DNA from 2 places in the Blautia fusiformis genome. Region 2 is predicted to be linked to the other one. Evidence: predicted binding sites of a transcription regulator. Region 2 holds the regulator's gene; the other holds the start of a gene.
What was found. Region 2 encodes Rex, which represses fermentation and respiration genes when NADH is low (regulators of the CRP and FNR family bind a similar motif). Its sites were predicted from a motif close to ATTGTTAANTANTTAACAAT; they were not measured.

Region 1: LKD46_RS03250 (CoB--CoM heterodisulfide reductase iron-sulfur subunit B family protein) is a predicted target of Rex. The motif match lies at 5,515-5,534, and genes of this name have one in related genera.

The regions. Positions count from the first base shown of each region.
Region 1 covers NZ_JAJEPT010000002.1:282,390-290,691, forward strand. The annotation lists gene LKD46_RS03225 (LeuD/DmdB family oxidoreductase small subunit) at 31-513, shown strand; gene LKD46_RS03230 (3-isopropylmalate dehydratase large subunit) at 517-1,767, shown strand; gene LKD46_RS03235 (LeuD/DmdB family oxidoreductase small subunit) at 1,812-2,303, shown strand; gene LKD46_RS03240 (3-isopropylmalate dehydratase large subunit) at 2,323-3,567, shown strand; gene LKD46_RS03245 (L,D-transpeptidase family protein) at 3,783-5,222, shown strand; gene LKD46_RS03250 (CoB--CoM heterodisulfide reductase iron-sulfur subunit B family protein) at 5,597-6,391, shown strand; gene LKD46_RS03255 (4Fe-4S dicluster domain-containing protein) at 6,388-6,777, shown strand; gene LKD46_RS03260 (CoB--CoM heterodisulfide reductase iron-sulfur subunit A family protein) at 6,782-8,302, shown strand, end outside.
Region 2 covers NZ_JAJEPT010000007.1:75,106-83,407, reverse strand. The annotation lists gene LKD46_RS07920 (bifunctional ADP-dependent NAD(P)H-hydrate dehydratase/NAD(P)H-hydrate epimerase) at 1-858, opposite strand, end outside; gene LKD46_RS07915 (redox-sensing transcriptional repressor Rex) at 920-1,567, opposite strand; gene abc-f (ribosomal protection-like ABC-F family protein) at 1,782-3,698, shown strand; gene LKD46_RS07905 (pyridoxamine kinase) at 3,729-4,595, opposite strand; gene pdxR (MocR-like pyridoxine biosynthesis transcription factor PdxR) at 4,688-6,004, shown strand; gene LKD46_RS07895 (precorrin-8X methylmutase) at 6,001-6,642, opposite strand; gene LKD46_RS07890 (cobyric acid synthase) at 6,645-8,165, opposite strand; gene cobD (threonine-phosphate decarboxylase CobD) at 8,150-8,302, opposite strand, start outside.

The DNA of each region.
Region 1 (8,302 bases), on a different contig from region 2:
ATGGATAACAATCAGAAAGGAACTTGTTTTATGGATAAGGGAACAATTTTTAAATTTCATAATGACCTTGATACCGATCAGATCATTGCATCCCAGTATCTGCTTCTGCCGAATCTGGATGAAATGAAGGGCCACACATTTGAATCACTGGATCCGGATTTTTCCAAAAAGGTTAAACCGGGAGATTTTGTAGTTGGAGGAGAGAACTTCGGATGCGGATCCTCCAGAGAGCAGGCACCGGGTGTTCTTAAGGCACTTGGAGTAAAGGCAGTTATTGCGAAATCTTTTGCCCGTATTTTTTTCCGCAATGCCATTAATATCGGACTTCCGGCAATTGTCTGTAAGGATCTTCCGGATGCTGTGAAGACAGGAGATACCCTGGAGCTTCATATGTCCGAGGGAACTGCTGTTGCCAATGGTAAGACTTATTCCTGCACAAAACTGCCGGAATACATGCAGAATATACTGAATCAGGGCGGCCTTATCGCTTCTCTGAACCGTGAGGAGGAATAAGAGATGGGAATGACGATCGCAGAAAAAATCATCGCGGCAGCGGCTGGAGTGGACAGTGTAAAACCCGGAGATATCTATACAGTTTCACTGGATCATCTGATGAGTAATGACGGAACCACACATCTGACTGTTGATATGTACAACAATAAATTAAAAAATCCTCATATTGCAGATACAAAGAAGCTGGTATTTATCGTAGACCATAACGTACCGTCTGACAGCCCGAAAACAGCGGCATCCCAGAAAAAGATGAGAGATTTTGCAAGAGAAAATAATATTGATTTCTGGGAAGGAAAGGGTGTCTGCCACCAGATCATGATCGAAAATTATGTCCGTCCGGGACAGTTGATCTTCGGTGCTGACAGCCATACCTGTTCCTACGGAGCACTTGGTGCTTTCGGTACCGGTGTAGGATGTACAGATTTCCTTTACGGAATGGTAACCGGAACTTCCTGGGTCATGGTTCCGGAAACCGTAAAATTTAACCTGACAGGGAAGCTTCCTGAGGGCGTTTACGCAAGAGATCTGATCCTTACCATTATCGGCGAGATCGGGGCAAACGGCTGCAACTATCAGGCAATGGAGTTTACCGGTGAGGGCGCCAGAACATTAAGCATCAGCGACCGTATGGCACTTTGCAACATGGCTGTTGAGGCTGGTGCGAAGACAGGTATCTTTGAGGCTGATGATAAAGCTTTGGAATATCTGAAAGAGCATGGACGTGAGCCAAAAGCGGTATATCACAGCGATCCGGATGCCGTTTACGCAAGAGAGTATACCTTTGATCTTTCAAAAGTCCGTCCGGTTGTAGCGAAGCCAGACTTTGTTGACAATGTGGTTCCGGCTGAGGAAACCTGCGGCATCAAGATCAACGAAGCGTTCCTTGGCTCCTGCAATAACGGCCGTATTGAAGACCTCCGTGTAGGCGCAGAGGTGATCAAAGGCAAAAAAGTTGCAGAAGGCGTTCGTTTCCTGGTCGTTCCTGCAAGCCAGACCATCTACCGCCAGGCATTAAAAGAAGGCCTGATTGATATCTTCATGGAAGCAGGCGCTATTGTGATGAACCCGAACTGCAGTGTATGCTGGGGAAGCTGCCAGGGTGTGATCGGTGAGAACGAGGTTCTTATCAGCACCGGAACACGTAACTTCAAGGGACGTGCCGGACATCCGAGCTCCAAGGTTTATCTGGGATCTGCGGCAACGGTTACCGCATCTGCCATTGCAGGTGAGATCGCAACTGCAGACAGAGTATAAAAACCTCAGAAAAGATATTCAGGAATAAACAGGAGAATATACATATGGAAGCATTTACAGGAAAAGTGTGGGTACTGGGCGATGATATTGACACCGATATCATCATTCCGACCGAGTATCTGGCGCTGAAAACCATTGACGATATGAAACAGTACGGATTCAGTCCCCTTCGCCCGGAGCTGGCAGGACAGATCCAGAAAGGTGACATTATTGTAGCAGGAAAGAACTTCGGCTGCGGTTCCTCCAGAGAGCAGGCACCGGAGATCATTAAAGCACTGGGCGTACAGTGTGTTATTGCGAAATCTTTTGCACGGATCTTTTTCCGCAACTCCATCAACAACGGCCTTCTTCTTATCGAACAGCCGGATCTTCACGACAATGTGAAAGAGGGAGATGAAGTTACAGTTGTGATGAACGAGCATGTAGACCATAACGGAAAACAGTACCCGATTGCTTCTCTTCCGGAGAATCTGATGGATATTATTCAGGCTGGCGGACTTGTAAAAGCCATGCGCAAACTGAACGGTCTGGACTAAGACGGAAAGGAGAGAAATAATGGGTGAGACGATCATTGAGAAAATTATCAGACATAACACAGGCAAAGCAGTAAAGCCTGGCGATATCGTGACGGTCAATGTGGACAGAGTGATGATCCATGATATCTTTATTCCGTTTGTAGCGGAAAAATTTGAGGAGATGGGCTTTCAGAAGCTGTGGGATCCGGACAAGGTTGTTCTGATCTATGACCATCTTGTACCGGCAAGTCAGCAGGATGATACCAGACATTTCCATGTGGGAGATGCTTTTGCAGCTAAATATGGCATGAAAAACGTACACAGAAGTGACGGTATCTGTCATCAGCTTATGACTGAGGCAGGTTATGTTAAACCCGGTAATATTGTATTTGGCACAGACAGCCATACCACGACTTATGGATGTGTCGGTGCGTTTTCTTCCGGCATCGGTTACACAGAGATGGCCAGCATCCTGGGAACAGGAACCATGTGGATCAAGGTTCCGGAAACCATAAAGGTTGTGATCGATGGAGAACTTCCGGAGAATGTCATGTCCAAGGATATCATCCTCCGCCTGATCGGTGACCTTCGTGCAGATGGAGCTACTTACCGTGCTCTGGAATTTTGCGGAAGCACCATTGAAAATATGTCTGTGGCAAGCCGTATGACTATGGCGAATATGGCAATTGAGGCCGGTGCGAAATGTGCACTTTTCACACCGGATGAGAAGACAGCTGCTTACTGCAACGTAGAGCTTGATGATTATCAGAAGAGTCTTGTGGGAGATGAGGATGCTGTCTACATGAAGACCATAAGTTATAAAGCAGAGGATTTTGTGCCGGTAATGGCATGTCCGTCTCAGGTGGACAAGATCCGTGATGTCAGTGAGCTTCAGGGTGAGACCATCGACCAGGTATTCATCGGTTCCTGTACCAACGGACGTCTGGAGGATCTTATGGCGGCAGCAGAGGTGCTGAAGGGCAAAAAGGTTGCAGACTTTGTAAAGCTGGTCGTGACTCCTGCCAGCCGCAAAATTTACCGTCAGGCTATTGAGCTTGGCATTCTGGATACTCTTGCGGAAGCAGGGGCTATCATTACACATCCGGGCTGCGGACTTTGCTGCGGAAGGACCGGCGGAATCCTGACAGACGGTGAAAAGGTCGTGGCAACCAACAATCGTAATTTCCTGGGACGTATGGGAACTTCCAAGGTTCAGATCTATCTGGCATCTCCGAAAACAGCAGCAGCCTGTGCCGTTGCAGGCAAGATCGTAATGCCGGAATAAGAAGCAGAAGATCCTGAGAGAAATACTGTTGCCAGAAACAGATAAAGAAACGTATGAGAAAGACAGATTTTCGCAGAGGCGTCAGTCTGTCTTTTTTTACCGGATCAGAAGGATCCGGGATAAGTCATTTTTACAGAAAATGGGATTTATTGTATTATAATAACAGCCAGTGTGACAACATAACATATATTACATAAGACTCGAGGGATAAGGGTATGGAGAAAAGATCAACCATCAGTAAAAAGACACTGAAGATCATACTTGGAATCTGCATTGGCGTAACGATCCTGGCAGTGGCAGGGTTATTTGTCTATACATACTTGGCAGATCACAATACGCTGGGACGGAAGATTTCCATATGGGGAGTGGATGTTTCCGGACTGGATGCAAAGCAGGCAGAAGAAAAGATCACTGCGGAATTTGCAGATCGTCCGGTATCCTTTCAGGAAAATGATCAGGAAGTTTACAGTACAACTTTGAAAGAGCTGGGCTACAGTCTCAATGAAGAAGCCCTTCTGAGTAAGCTTACAGAAATTCAGAAACAGCGGGAAGAGAGCCGGAAGCTTTTTCCAAAGGAAGAAAATATAGAACCGGAATGTCAGATCGAGGAAGATGAGGAGCAGGAAAAGCAGGCTCTTGATCTTTCAAATTTCGGTACGGAAGAAAGAAAAGCTTCTGTTGATGCAGCCATTCAGTACGATAAGGAGAAAAAAGAATTCACCCTTGTGAAACAGGTACAGGGGACGGAGATCGATCCGGATAAGCTGGAGACTACCGTGGACACAAATCTGAACGCAGCATTTGATACGGCTATGCTTGGGGATACCATCACAGTACCGATCAACAAGCATGTGTATGTAAGCCCGACGGTCACTGTAACAGAGGATATGAAAAATAAGATTACAGATCTGAACAGCCAGCTGAAGAAATACCGCAGCAGTACAGTAACTTATACATTCGGAAGTGAAATGGCTGTTCTGGATTCCGATACGATCACATCCTGGCTGAAGGCTGAGGGGGAGACGCTGACTTTAGATGAAGAAGCCATTAAAGCCTACATCAGTGAGCTCGCCAACAAATACAATACCATTTATGTTCCCCGCATCTTTCATACATCTGCGGGAACGGATGTGACTATTGAGGGAAATGAGTACGGATACCGGATCGATCAGGACGGAGAGTATGCTCAGCTTCTGGAAGACCTGAAAAGTGGTACTGCTGTAACAAGAGAGCCTGTTTACAGCAAAAAAGGATACCAGAGAAACGGAACAGACGATCTGGCAGGCAGTTACATAGAGGTCAGTCTGGATGCACAGCATTTGTGGCTGTATAAGGACGGATGCCTTGTGACGGAAACAGATATTGTCAGCGGTAAGCCGGTGAAGGGGCGTGAAACATATCGTGGTGCATGGCCGATCGCCTACAAGGCGAGTCCCTTTAACCTTACCAGCAATGAATATGGTTACGATGTAAAGGTTAATTACTGGATGCCTTTTGTCTACGGACAGGGACTTCATGATGCGTCCTGGCAGTCATCCTTTGGCGGGAACCGTTATAAAACTAACGGAAGCCACGGCTGCATCAATCTGCCTAAGGATCAGGCAGCACTGATTTATAACACTATTGATGCAGGTTATCCGATTATTATTTACTGATATGAGCAAAAAAGCCTCGGAGAGATCCGGAGCTTTTTTTATGTCTGAAAATGAAAATTATTATGGAAGCAGGATAGTAAATGATAAGGTTTTTCAAAAGTACGTTAAAAAAAACACAAAAAATATTGAAAAAGTCTTGTCGAAACAGAAATAACGTGATATGATGATTTCGGAAATCGAGCTAATACACTTCTTAATTGCGGAGGAAGAGTGTTTTTCTCTTTTATTTGGGTGCAAATTGATAAAAAAACTCAAATAAGTGTTAGTTGAGATTTCATTTTTTTATTCATGTATCGTTAAAAAAAAGACAATATATGAACAAGAATATCTACTATAAACGTCAGATTTTAGACTAAGAAAGGATAATGAAAGGTATGAAGTACAGTTATTATCCGGGTTGCACCCTGAGAACAAAGGCCAAAGATCTGGATGAGTATGCCAGAGCCAGTGCCACAGCCCTTGGGTTTGAGCTTGAGGAGATCGAGGACTGGCAGTGTTGTGGTGGTGTTTATCCGCTTGGCACAGACGAGATCGCCACAAAGCTTTCTTCCGTCCGTGCGTTAAACCAGGCAAAAGAAAAAGGCCAGGATCTGGTGACGATCTGTTCAGCCTGTCATCATGTGATCAAGCGTGTCAATGATGATATGAAAAATGTGGAAGATATCCGGACCAGAGCCAACAATTATATGCAGTTGGAAGCTCCCTATGAAGGAGAGACAACCGTTCTCCATTATCTGGAGGTTCTCCGGGACAGAGTCGGTTTTGATAAACTGAAAGAAAAAGTAGTAAATCCTTTTACCGGAAAGAAGATCGGAGCCTATTACGGATGTCTGCTTCTGAGACCTGGAAAGATCATGGCATTTGATGATCCGGAAAATCCAAGGATCATGGAGGATTTTATCCGTGCCCTTGGCGCTGAGCCTGTGATCTATCCTTACAGAAATGAATGCTGTGGAGGATATATATCCCTGAAAGAAAAAGAAATGTCACAGAATATGTGTGAAAAGATTGAAGAAAGCGCAGCAGGCTTTGGCGCAGATATGCTGATCACTGCCTGTCCGCTCTGCAAATACAATCTGAATAAAAATTCCGGAAATAAAATGCCGGTTTACTATTTTACAGAGCTTCTGGCAGAAGCCCTTGGCGTCAAAGAGGAGGTGGCAAAATGAGAGATAACCATTCTGCTGCGGAAAAAATAAAGGAGATCAGCGGGACCAATCCTCTGAAATGTATGAAGTGTGGCAAATGCTCTGCTACCTGCCCATCCTTTGACGAGATGGATATCAAGCCTCATCAGTTTGTGTCCTACGTGATCAATGAAAATATCGAAGCACTTGTAAATTCAGCATCCCTGTGGAAATGTCTTTCCTGTTTTGCCTGTGTGGAGCGCTGTCCGCGAGACGTAAAACCCGGAAAGATCATTGACGGGGCAAGACAGCTGGTTGTTCGGGAAAAAGGCGGAGACTATCTTTCACCAAATGAAATTCCGGAGCTTCTTGATCCGGAGCTTCCTCAGCAGCTGCTTGTAAGTGCGTTCAGAAGATACAGGAGGTGAGAAAGTGCAGAGAATCGGTGTATTTGTCTGTCATTGCGGAAGTAATATTGCCGCTACGGTAGACGTGAAAAAGGTTGTGGAGATCATTGCAAAAGAGCCAGGAGTTGTCCATGCAGAAGATTATCAGTATATGTGTTCTGAAGCAGGACAGTCCAGGATCCAGGAAGCCATCCGTGAAAAAAATCTCACAGGAGTGGTTGTCTGTTCCTGTTCTCCGCGTATGCATGAGGCAACTTTCCGTAAAGCAGCGGAAAAGGCCGGCCTGAATCCATATATGGTGGAGATCGCAAATATCCGTGAGCACTGTTCCTGGATCCACAAGGATATGCAGGAGGCTACGGAGAAGGCCGTGATCCTTGCAAGAGCAGCAGTAGCAAAAGTCAATTTAAATGCTCCTCTTCAGCCGGGAGAAAGCCAGGTTACAAAGAGAGCCCTGATCATCGGAGGCGGTATCGCCGGAATCCAGACGGCTCTTGATATTGCCGATGCAGGCTATGAAGTTGATATTGTGGAAAAAACACCAAGTATCGGCGGAAGAATGTCACAGCTTGACAAAACCTTCCCTACTCTGGATTGCTCCGCATGTATCCTTACTCCAAAAATGGTAGAGGCTGCAGCTCACGAAAAGATCAATATCTATACATACAGTGAAGTAGAAAAAGTTGCAGGTTTTGTAGGAGATTTTACTGTTGATATCCGCAAAAAAGCGCGAAGTGTCAACATGGACAAATGTACAGGCTGTGGAGTCTGCCAGGAAAAATGTCCTTCCAAAAAGATTCCAAATGAGTTCAACAGAGGGCTGAACAACCGGTCAGCTATTTATACTCCGTTTGCACAGGCGATTCCAAATGTTCCTGTGATCGACAGAGAGCATTGCCTGAAATTTAAGACAGGCAAATGTGGTGTCTGCTCCAAAGTATGTCAGGCAGGAGCCATTGATTACGACCAGCAGGATGAGATCGTAACACAGAAATACGGAGCAATCGTGGTGGCAACCGGATTTGATACCATCAAGCTTGACAAATATGATGAATACGCATACAGCCAGAGCAAGGATGTGATCACATCTCTGGAGCTGGAGCGTATCATGAATGCTGCAGGACCTACAAAAGGACATCTTGAGCGTCTTTCCGATGGAAAAGCACCGAAGGAGATCGTATTTATCCAGTGTGTTGGAAGCCGTTGCTCCGATGACCGTGGAAAGCCATACTGTTCCAAGATCTGCTGTATGTACACAGCTAAGCATGCCATGCTGATCCGTGATAAATATCCGGATACCAATGTGACGGTATTTTATATTGATGTCCGTACACCTGGTAAAAACTTCGATGAGTTTTACAGAAGAGCAGTTGAGCAGTATAACGTAAACTACATCAAAGGTCAGGTAGGAAAAGTAATTCCGCAGCCGGATGGAACACTTCTTGTTCAGGGCTCGGATCTTCTTGATAATAAGCAGATCTTCAAGAAAGCAGATATGGTAGTTCTTGCAACAGCCATTGAGCCAAATCCGGATGTACGTAAGATC
Region 2 (8,302 bases):
CTCCGGAAGGAGTATCTGCAGTGGGATCCTGTTGGCTTCCACAGTCTGGATCTTTACCATTCCCGCACCGGCACGAAGTGCTGCACTGGCGCTTAAATAAGCGGCTCCGCACATTCCCTCACTTCCGGTCACAAAGAGCACTTTTCCGAAGGTACCCTTGTTTCCGCCGGGATCACGTTCCGGAAACAGCTTCAGATCTTTATTTTCCAGACAGGCGGCAGATGCAGTCACAGCTTCTTGCTCATAGATCCCGATATCGGCGGTAACGATCCTTCCTGCATACAGTCTTCCCGGATAAAAGCAAAGACCTCTTTTCCGGTAGGCAAATGTGACAGTCAGATCGGCGCTGAAGGCAATTCCCATTTCCAGGCCAGTATCTCCGTTCACTCCTGACGGGATGTCAACTGCGATCTTTTTGGCCCTCGCACTGTTCATCTCATGGATGATATCAGCATAATGCCCCTCGATCGGACGCGTCAGGCCTACCCCAAACACGGCATCTACTATAGTAGTATATTCACTCCACTGCGGGTTATTCACCTCCGGGACACGATAACCGGAAGCGATCTTATACTGAAGAGCAGTCTCTCTGGTCATTTTATCTTTGTTTCCGACCATATAAAACTCTACCCGGATCCCCTTCAGATGGAACAATCTGGCAACAGCGATACCGTCACCGCCATTATTTCCGCTTCCGCAGACTACCAGGATCCTTTCGTCCTTCTGGAGATACTTTTCTGTTTCCTCTACCACCTTCAGTGCTGCCCGCTCCATCAGAACCTCGGAGGGAACTCCGATCTCACGGATCGTTGTGGAGTCCAGATCCTTCATTTCTTTGCAGGTAACAAGCTTCTTCATTCTGTCTTCTGCCTCCCCTCTGTCATAGAGAAAGCTGCCGTTTCCGGCAGCTTAACAATTCTTACTTATCCACATGTTCCTGCCTGTATTTACTGAGATTATAAGACAGTGTCATCAGACTCTCGGAAAGATGAACGTTCTCTACGATCACATCATCCGGTGTCTCAAGATCGAGATGTGCAAAATTCCAGATTGCCTTGATCCCGTTCTCCACCAGGATATCCGCCATTTCCTTGGCTTTATTCTTGGGAAGTGTCAGAATCGCGATCTCCACGTTATTCTCTCTCAGGAAAAACGGAAGCTCACTGAGCATTTGGATCTCAAGTCCACGGACTGCGATGCCCTCAAGCACAGGATTTACGTCAAAGATACCAACCAGCCTGAACCCGCGCTTCTCAAAATCCACATAATTGGCAAGTGCCTGTCCCAGATTACCGGCACCCAGGATGATCATCGGATGAACGGTATCCAGTCCCAGGATCTTACCGATCTCTGTATAAAGATAGTGTACATTATAGCCATACCCCTGCTGCCCAAAACCGCCAAAATTATTAAGATCCTGACGGATCTGAGAAGCTGTGGTATGCATCTTCTTACTTAATTCATTGGAAGAAATACGTTCTACATTATCTTCCATCAGCTCTCCTAAGTAGCGGTAATAGCGTGGCAGACGCTTAATCACCGCTTTCGAGATTTGTTTTGTCTCCACGATAGTTTTCCTCCTTACCTTACACTAGGTTAATTATAACGAATTGACATTTTCCTGTCAATTAAAGTTGTCTATTCTGTACAAATTTCTTTATATTTTTTCTAATAATTGATTTTTTCTTTGAAATCCCGGCAGTTTCCGTTATAATAGGTGGAGGATTTTTCCCTGTTCAGACATAAACAGGGGTGATTCTTTATACAGGAGGACAGTTTTTATGATTTTATCATGTCAGAATATATGCAAGGCCTTTGGCGAAAAAGTAATTTTAAATGATGCATCCTTTCACATTGAAGACCGTGAAAAGGCTGCTCTGATCGGCTGCAACGGTGCAGGAAAGACCACACTGCTGCGTATCATCATGCAGGAGCTTTCTGCTGATTCCGGTACCGTGGTGCTTGCCCGGGATAAAAATATCGGCTATCTTGCCCAGTACCAGGATATCCACGGACATCATACCATCTACGAAGAGCTTCTTACCACCAAGCAGCACATCATCGATATGGAACGCCGTATCCGCAATATGGAACAGGAAATGAACACGGTGACCGGTGATGAGCTGAACCGTCTGATGGAAACCTATACCCGCCTGACCCATCAGTTTGAGCTGGAGAACGGATACGCTTACAAAAGTGAGCTGACCGGTGTCTTAAAGGGTCTCGGCTTCACGGAGGAAGATTATGACAAGCAGATTGAAACTCTTTCCGGCGGTCAGAAAACCCGCGTGGCGCTGGGCAAGATGCTTCTTTCCAAGCCGGATATCCTGCTTCTGGATGAGCCAACCAATCACCTGGATATGGAAAGCATATCCTGGCTGGAAACTTATCTTCTGAATTATCCGGGAGCTGTTTTTATCGTCTCCCATGACCGTTATTTTCTGGATAAGGTGGTCACCAAGGTCATTGAGATCGAAGCCGGACAGACCCGCGTATACAGCGGCAACTACTCTGCCTATGCTCTCAAGAAGGCTCAGCTTCGTGACGCACAGTACAAGGCATACTTAAATCAGCAGCGGGATATCAAGCATCAGGAAGCCGTTATCGCCAAGCTGAAATCCTTTAACCGTGAAAAATCCATCAAACGTGCGGAAAGCCGTGAAAAAATGCTGGACCGTGTACAGAGAATTGAAAAACCTCTTGAGCTCCAGGACCGGATGCGTATCTCGCTGGAACCACGGGTGTTAAGCGGAAACGATGTGCTCCACGTGGAAGCGCTTTCCAAGGCCTTTCCGGGACAGACCCTGTTCTCCGATATCTCCTTTGATATCAAACGCGGCGAGCGTGTGGCACTGATCGGAAACAACGGAACCGGAAAGACCACCATGCTGAAGATCATCAACGGTCTTATTGAGGCAGATGCCGGCAAATTTTCCCTTGGTTCCAAGGTGCAGATCGGTTATTACGATCAGGAACATCATGTTCTGCATATGGACAAAACGATTTTCCAGGAGATCTCCGATACTTATCCGACTCTCACAGAGACCGAGATCCGAAATATGCTTGCCGCATTTCTCTTTACCGGAGATGATGTTTTCAAGGAGATCTCCGCACTTTCCGGTGGAGAAAGAGGCCGTGTTTCCCTTGCAAAGCTGATGCTTTCCGAAGCCAACTTCCTGATCCTTGACGAGCCTACCAACCATCTGGATATTGCCTCCAAGGAGATCCTGGAGGAAGCACTGGTCAGCTACACCGGTACAGTCCTTTATGTATCCCATGACCGTTACTTTATCAATCAGACTGCGACCAGGATCATGGAGCTGACAAACCAGGCAGTGGTAAATTACATCGGTGATTATGATTACTATCTGGAAAAGAAGGAGGAGCTGACCAGTACCTATGCACCGGGAAGCACTTCTCCGGAGGCACCTGCAGAAGAAAAAGCGGTTTCCGAGAACAAGCTTTCCTGGCAGCAGATGAAGGAAGAACAGGCAAAGAAACGAAAACGGGAAGCCGAGCTAAAAAAAGTCGAAGCCCGTATCGAAGAGCTGGAAACAAGAGACAGCGAGATCGACGAAACCATGGTCCTTCCGGATGTCTGCACCAATGTAGCGGAATGTACAAAGCTGAGCCGCGAAAAAGCATCCATCGCTGAAGAACTGGAAGAACTTTATGAAAAATGGGAAGAGCTGGCCTGACGGTCAGCTCTTTTTTATCCCCTTATGTTTTTATGGAAGCAGCATGCCGAGATGCTGTTCAAAGCATACACCATCGTTACGGTCTGTTCCTTCCTCCACCGCATCCCGGATCGATGCCGAGATAAAATCCACGGCCAGCTCTGCACAGGTTTTCATGGAATATCTTTTTACCAGCCCTGCACTGAGCACGGATGCAAAAAGATCTCCTGTCCCGGAATAGCTTCCGCCGGATTTCTCTGCAAATACCCAGGAGCTGTTTCCGTTTTCCAGGACAAGATTCCCCATTTTCAGAGGCTGCCCCTCCTCCCTGTGATCCACTCCGGTGATCACAACGGCAGGAAGTGAAAATTTCCGGGCAAGTCCGCACCCGATCTCCCGGATTTCTTCCATCCGCCGGGCCTCTGATGCCTTTTGCAGTTCCTTCCAGATCTCCTCCATTTTTTCTTTTCCGTAGAGAAGAAGGAGGGCTTCCGTAAGGTTCGGTGTGATCACATAGGAACGACGTGTCAGTTCGCAGAACCGGCTACGAAGCTCTTCTGTATAGATCGGATAAACCGCGCCGTCATCCCCCATCACCGGATCTGTAAGGATCAGAGTATCCTTCCCTGCAAACGCATCCATAAATTTCAGGATCCTGTCTGCCTGCTTATCGTCAGAAAGAAATCCTGTATAGATCCCATCCGGGAAAAATCCTCTTTTTTTCCACTGCTCCATATATGGTTCCATATGCTCTGTGAAATCCTCACAGAAATAACTTTCATAACCGGTCTGGTTGCTTAAAACAGCGGTGGGAAGTGGACACGCCTGGACTCCCATCACCGAGATCACCGGGATCGCTGCTGTCAGTGAACATTTCCCCAGCCCGGAAAGATCATTGATCACTGCTATTTTTTTCATGGTAATTCTCCAGTCTTGAGTTTTTTTCTGTAATATTATAGAATGAACTGTCAGGTTTACGCAATCATTTTTGGAAGGAAATCATCATACTTATGTTAAATATATCTGCAGAACACAAAAAAGAACACCTTTATCTGGAGGTTTATCACTATTACCGGAAACTGATCCTGGAAGGCCGTCTCCTTCCCGGAAGCAAAATGCCCTCCCTCCGCAAATGCGCCCAGGAGCTGAAGCTGAGCCGTACCACCATCGAAAATGCCTATCTTCTGCTGGCAGCAGACGGCTATATCATCGCCAGGGCACAGAGCGGCTATTATGTCACCGGCATTGCTTCCAAGCAGCATCTGCTTACCCCCGAAAAACAGGATAAGGATATCACGCCCTGCCTTTATGATTTTGCTTCTTCCGGTGTTGACCGGGAAAGCTTCCGTTTTGATCTGTGGCAGCGTTACATCAAAAGTGCCCTCCGCCAGGGCGACCGTATGCTTTCTTATGGCGAACCCCAGGGCGAAAGCGATTTCCGGGAGGTTCTCGCAGACTATATCCGGGAACGCAGAAATGTGATCTGCTCCCCGGATGACATTGTAGTAGGGGCCGGTCTCCAGCCCCTTCTCCAGATCCTCTGCCCTCTGATCCATGAACGGAAAACCGTTTCGTTCCCCACACCATCCTTCACCACATGCAGCACCATCTTTCAGGATTACGGCTTTGATGTCCATTACCGGGACAAAAGCTGCGATGTGATCTATGTTTCTCCTGCTCACATGACGAAATGGGGCGAGATCATGCCGGTAAAACGACGCCTGGAGCTGATCCGTCATGCGGAGATCAATGACCATCTGATCATTGAGGATGATTTCGAAAACGAATTTGTTTATTTCCAGAAACCGACGCCTTCACTTTTCGGCCTTGCAGGTGGTGAAAACGTTGTCTATATCGGTTCCTTTTCCAGGCTGCTGCTGCCCTCCATCCGTGTCAGCTTCATGGTACTGCCGCGCTCTCTCCGGGAAAAATATACAAAAAAAGCAGCCTTTTATAATCAGACTGCTTCCAAGGCAGAACAGATTGCACTCTGCCAGTTTATCCGCGACGGGCATCTGGCTTCCCAGACAAGAAAGCTCCGCCGCCTTTATTCCCAGAAGCTGAAGGCTCTTTCCCAGGCTGTCCGGGAAACCTTCGGCCAGGACTGCCAGATCCAAACAGGAGCCGCAGGAACCAGCCTTGCCCTTACTCTTCCCTGTTCTCTCACAGGCAGTGAACTGACAGACAGAGCCCGGAACCGTGGTCTGGGACTGGAGGTTCTCAGAGAAAACGGAGCCGAGGTCACCCTGGTCCTCTCCTGCTCCTCCATTCCATCCAAGGATTTTCTGCCTGCCTGTCAGCTTCTGAAGGATGTTACCGGCTCCTAATCTCTCCGGTTATCGATCATGTAGAGCAGGGCATTTACAATGCACGCAGCAATATTGCTTCCACCCTTGCGTCCTTTTGCCACAATATAAGGCACATCTGCGTGCATAATCAGCTCCTTGGACTGCACAACATTCACAAAGCCTACCGGCACACCGATGATCAGCTCAGGAGAAAGCTTTCCGTTCTCAATAAGCTCATAAAGACGTACCAGTGCGGTAGGTGCGTTTCCAATGGCAAAGATCAGCTTTTTATCCATCTCTGCTGCCTTGTCCATGCTGGCTGTGGCTCTGGTAGTCCCGTTCTTTTTTGCAAGGGCTGCCACATCCTCATCGGACATGAAGCAGTAAGCCTCACCGCCGTAGCGGGCAAGTGCACGCTTGTTGATCCCAGCCTTTGCCATCTGGGTATCTGTGACGATGCAGGCGCCGTTGCGGATGGCGTCCATGGCCATCTCCACTGCCCCCTCCGAGAAGCAGAGATTTTTTGCATAATCAAAATCTGCGCTTGTGTGGATGCAGCGTTTTACGATCAGCTCTGTTCCCGGGATCAGGGGAGTATCCCCCAGCTCTTCTGTGATGATCTCAAAGCTTCTTTTTTCGATCTCCATGGGTTTTACATTTTCAAGCTCAACTTTCATTTCTATTCTTCCTCCGTAATCCCGTTTTCCAGTATCTCATAGATTTTTTTCATATCCAGATGCTTCCGCAGCTCTGCAGCCAGGATATCATACTGCTGTTCCTTAAATGCCGCAAAATCCACGCCTGTCATATTTTCCACATCAATACCTTTTTTCTCGCCGATCACGCGGATGATCGCCTCTGCAGATGCTTCCTTATCGAAAACGCCGTGGATATAGGTTCCGCACACATTTCCCGCAAAAGCACCCTCTTCTTTTTTCTTACCGCTGACGCTGTCTGTGATCTTCGTGGCTGTTCCTGCATTGTCCTTCAGGATGCTTTCGCCCATATGGATCTCATAGCCCTCGATCTCCGCACCGGAAAGAGGAGCAAACACACCGGACAGCTGACCGAAATGCCCCTGCACCCTGGTCCTGGTTTTCTTTTCGGCAAATACCGTTTCCATAGGAAGAAGTCCCATTCCTTTCATAGAACCGCCATTTTCAACTCCATGAGGGTCGCTTAAGGTTTCACCCAGCATCTGATAGCCACCGCAGACACCAAAGATCAGCTTGCCTCTGGAGGCTTCCTTAAGAACTGCTGCCTCCATTCCGCTTTCCCGCATCCAGATCAGATCACCCATGGTGTTCTTGGTTCCAGGAAGGATGATCATGTCCGGAGAGTGAAGATCTCTCGGGTGTTTTACATAGCGGAGAGAAACTCCGGGAATGCTCTCAAAAGGATTAAAATCCGTAAAGTTGGAGATCCTTGGTGTACGGACCACTGCGATATCAATGACACCGGCTTCCTGCTTCCGGTCAAAACGCTCCGTCAGGCTGTCCTCATCCTCCACCTGGATATCCAGATAAGGCGCCACACCCACCACCGGGATCCCGCTTCTTTCCTCAAGCATGACAACACCAGGGTCCAGAATAGTCTTATCTCCGCGGAATTTGTTGATGATCAGCCCCTTTACCATAGCCTTCTCATCGTCCTCCAGAAGCTCTACCGTACCGATCAGCTGGGCAAAAACACCTCCACGGTCAATATCTCCCACAAGAAGGACCGGTGCCTTGGCCATCTTTGCCATACCCATATTTACAATATCCTCATCCTTGAGATTGATCTCGGCAGGACTTCCCGCACCTTCGATGACAATGATATCGTTTTCCGCTGCAAGAGCGTTGTATGCCTTCATCACATCCGGAACCAGGGTCTTCTTATATTTGAAATAATCCCTGGCACTCATGGTTCCAAGAACCTCTCCGTTTACGATCACCTGGGAGCCTACATCATTGGTAGGCTTCAGAAGGATGGGATTCATCAGGACAGACGGCCGGATCCCGGCTGCCTCTGCCTGCATGACCTGGGCCCGTCCCATCTCAAGACCATCCTCTGTGATAAAGGAATTCAGTGCCATATTTTGTGATTTAAAAGGAGCCACACGATATCCATCCTGCTTAAAGATCCTGCAAAGTCCCGCAGCCAGTAGGCTTTTTCCGGCATTGGACATGGTTCCCTGTACCATTATTGCTTTTGCCATAATATACCTCCCTCAAGTACTTCGATCAGTTTTACATTTTCTTCATGGCGCTTTACCGCGATCCGGTAATACCCCTTTGTAAGACCCGGATAATTGCTGCAGTCACGGATCAAGATCCGCTTACGCAGACAGAAGTC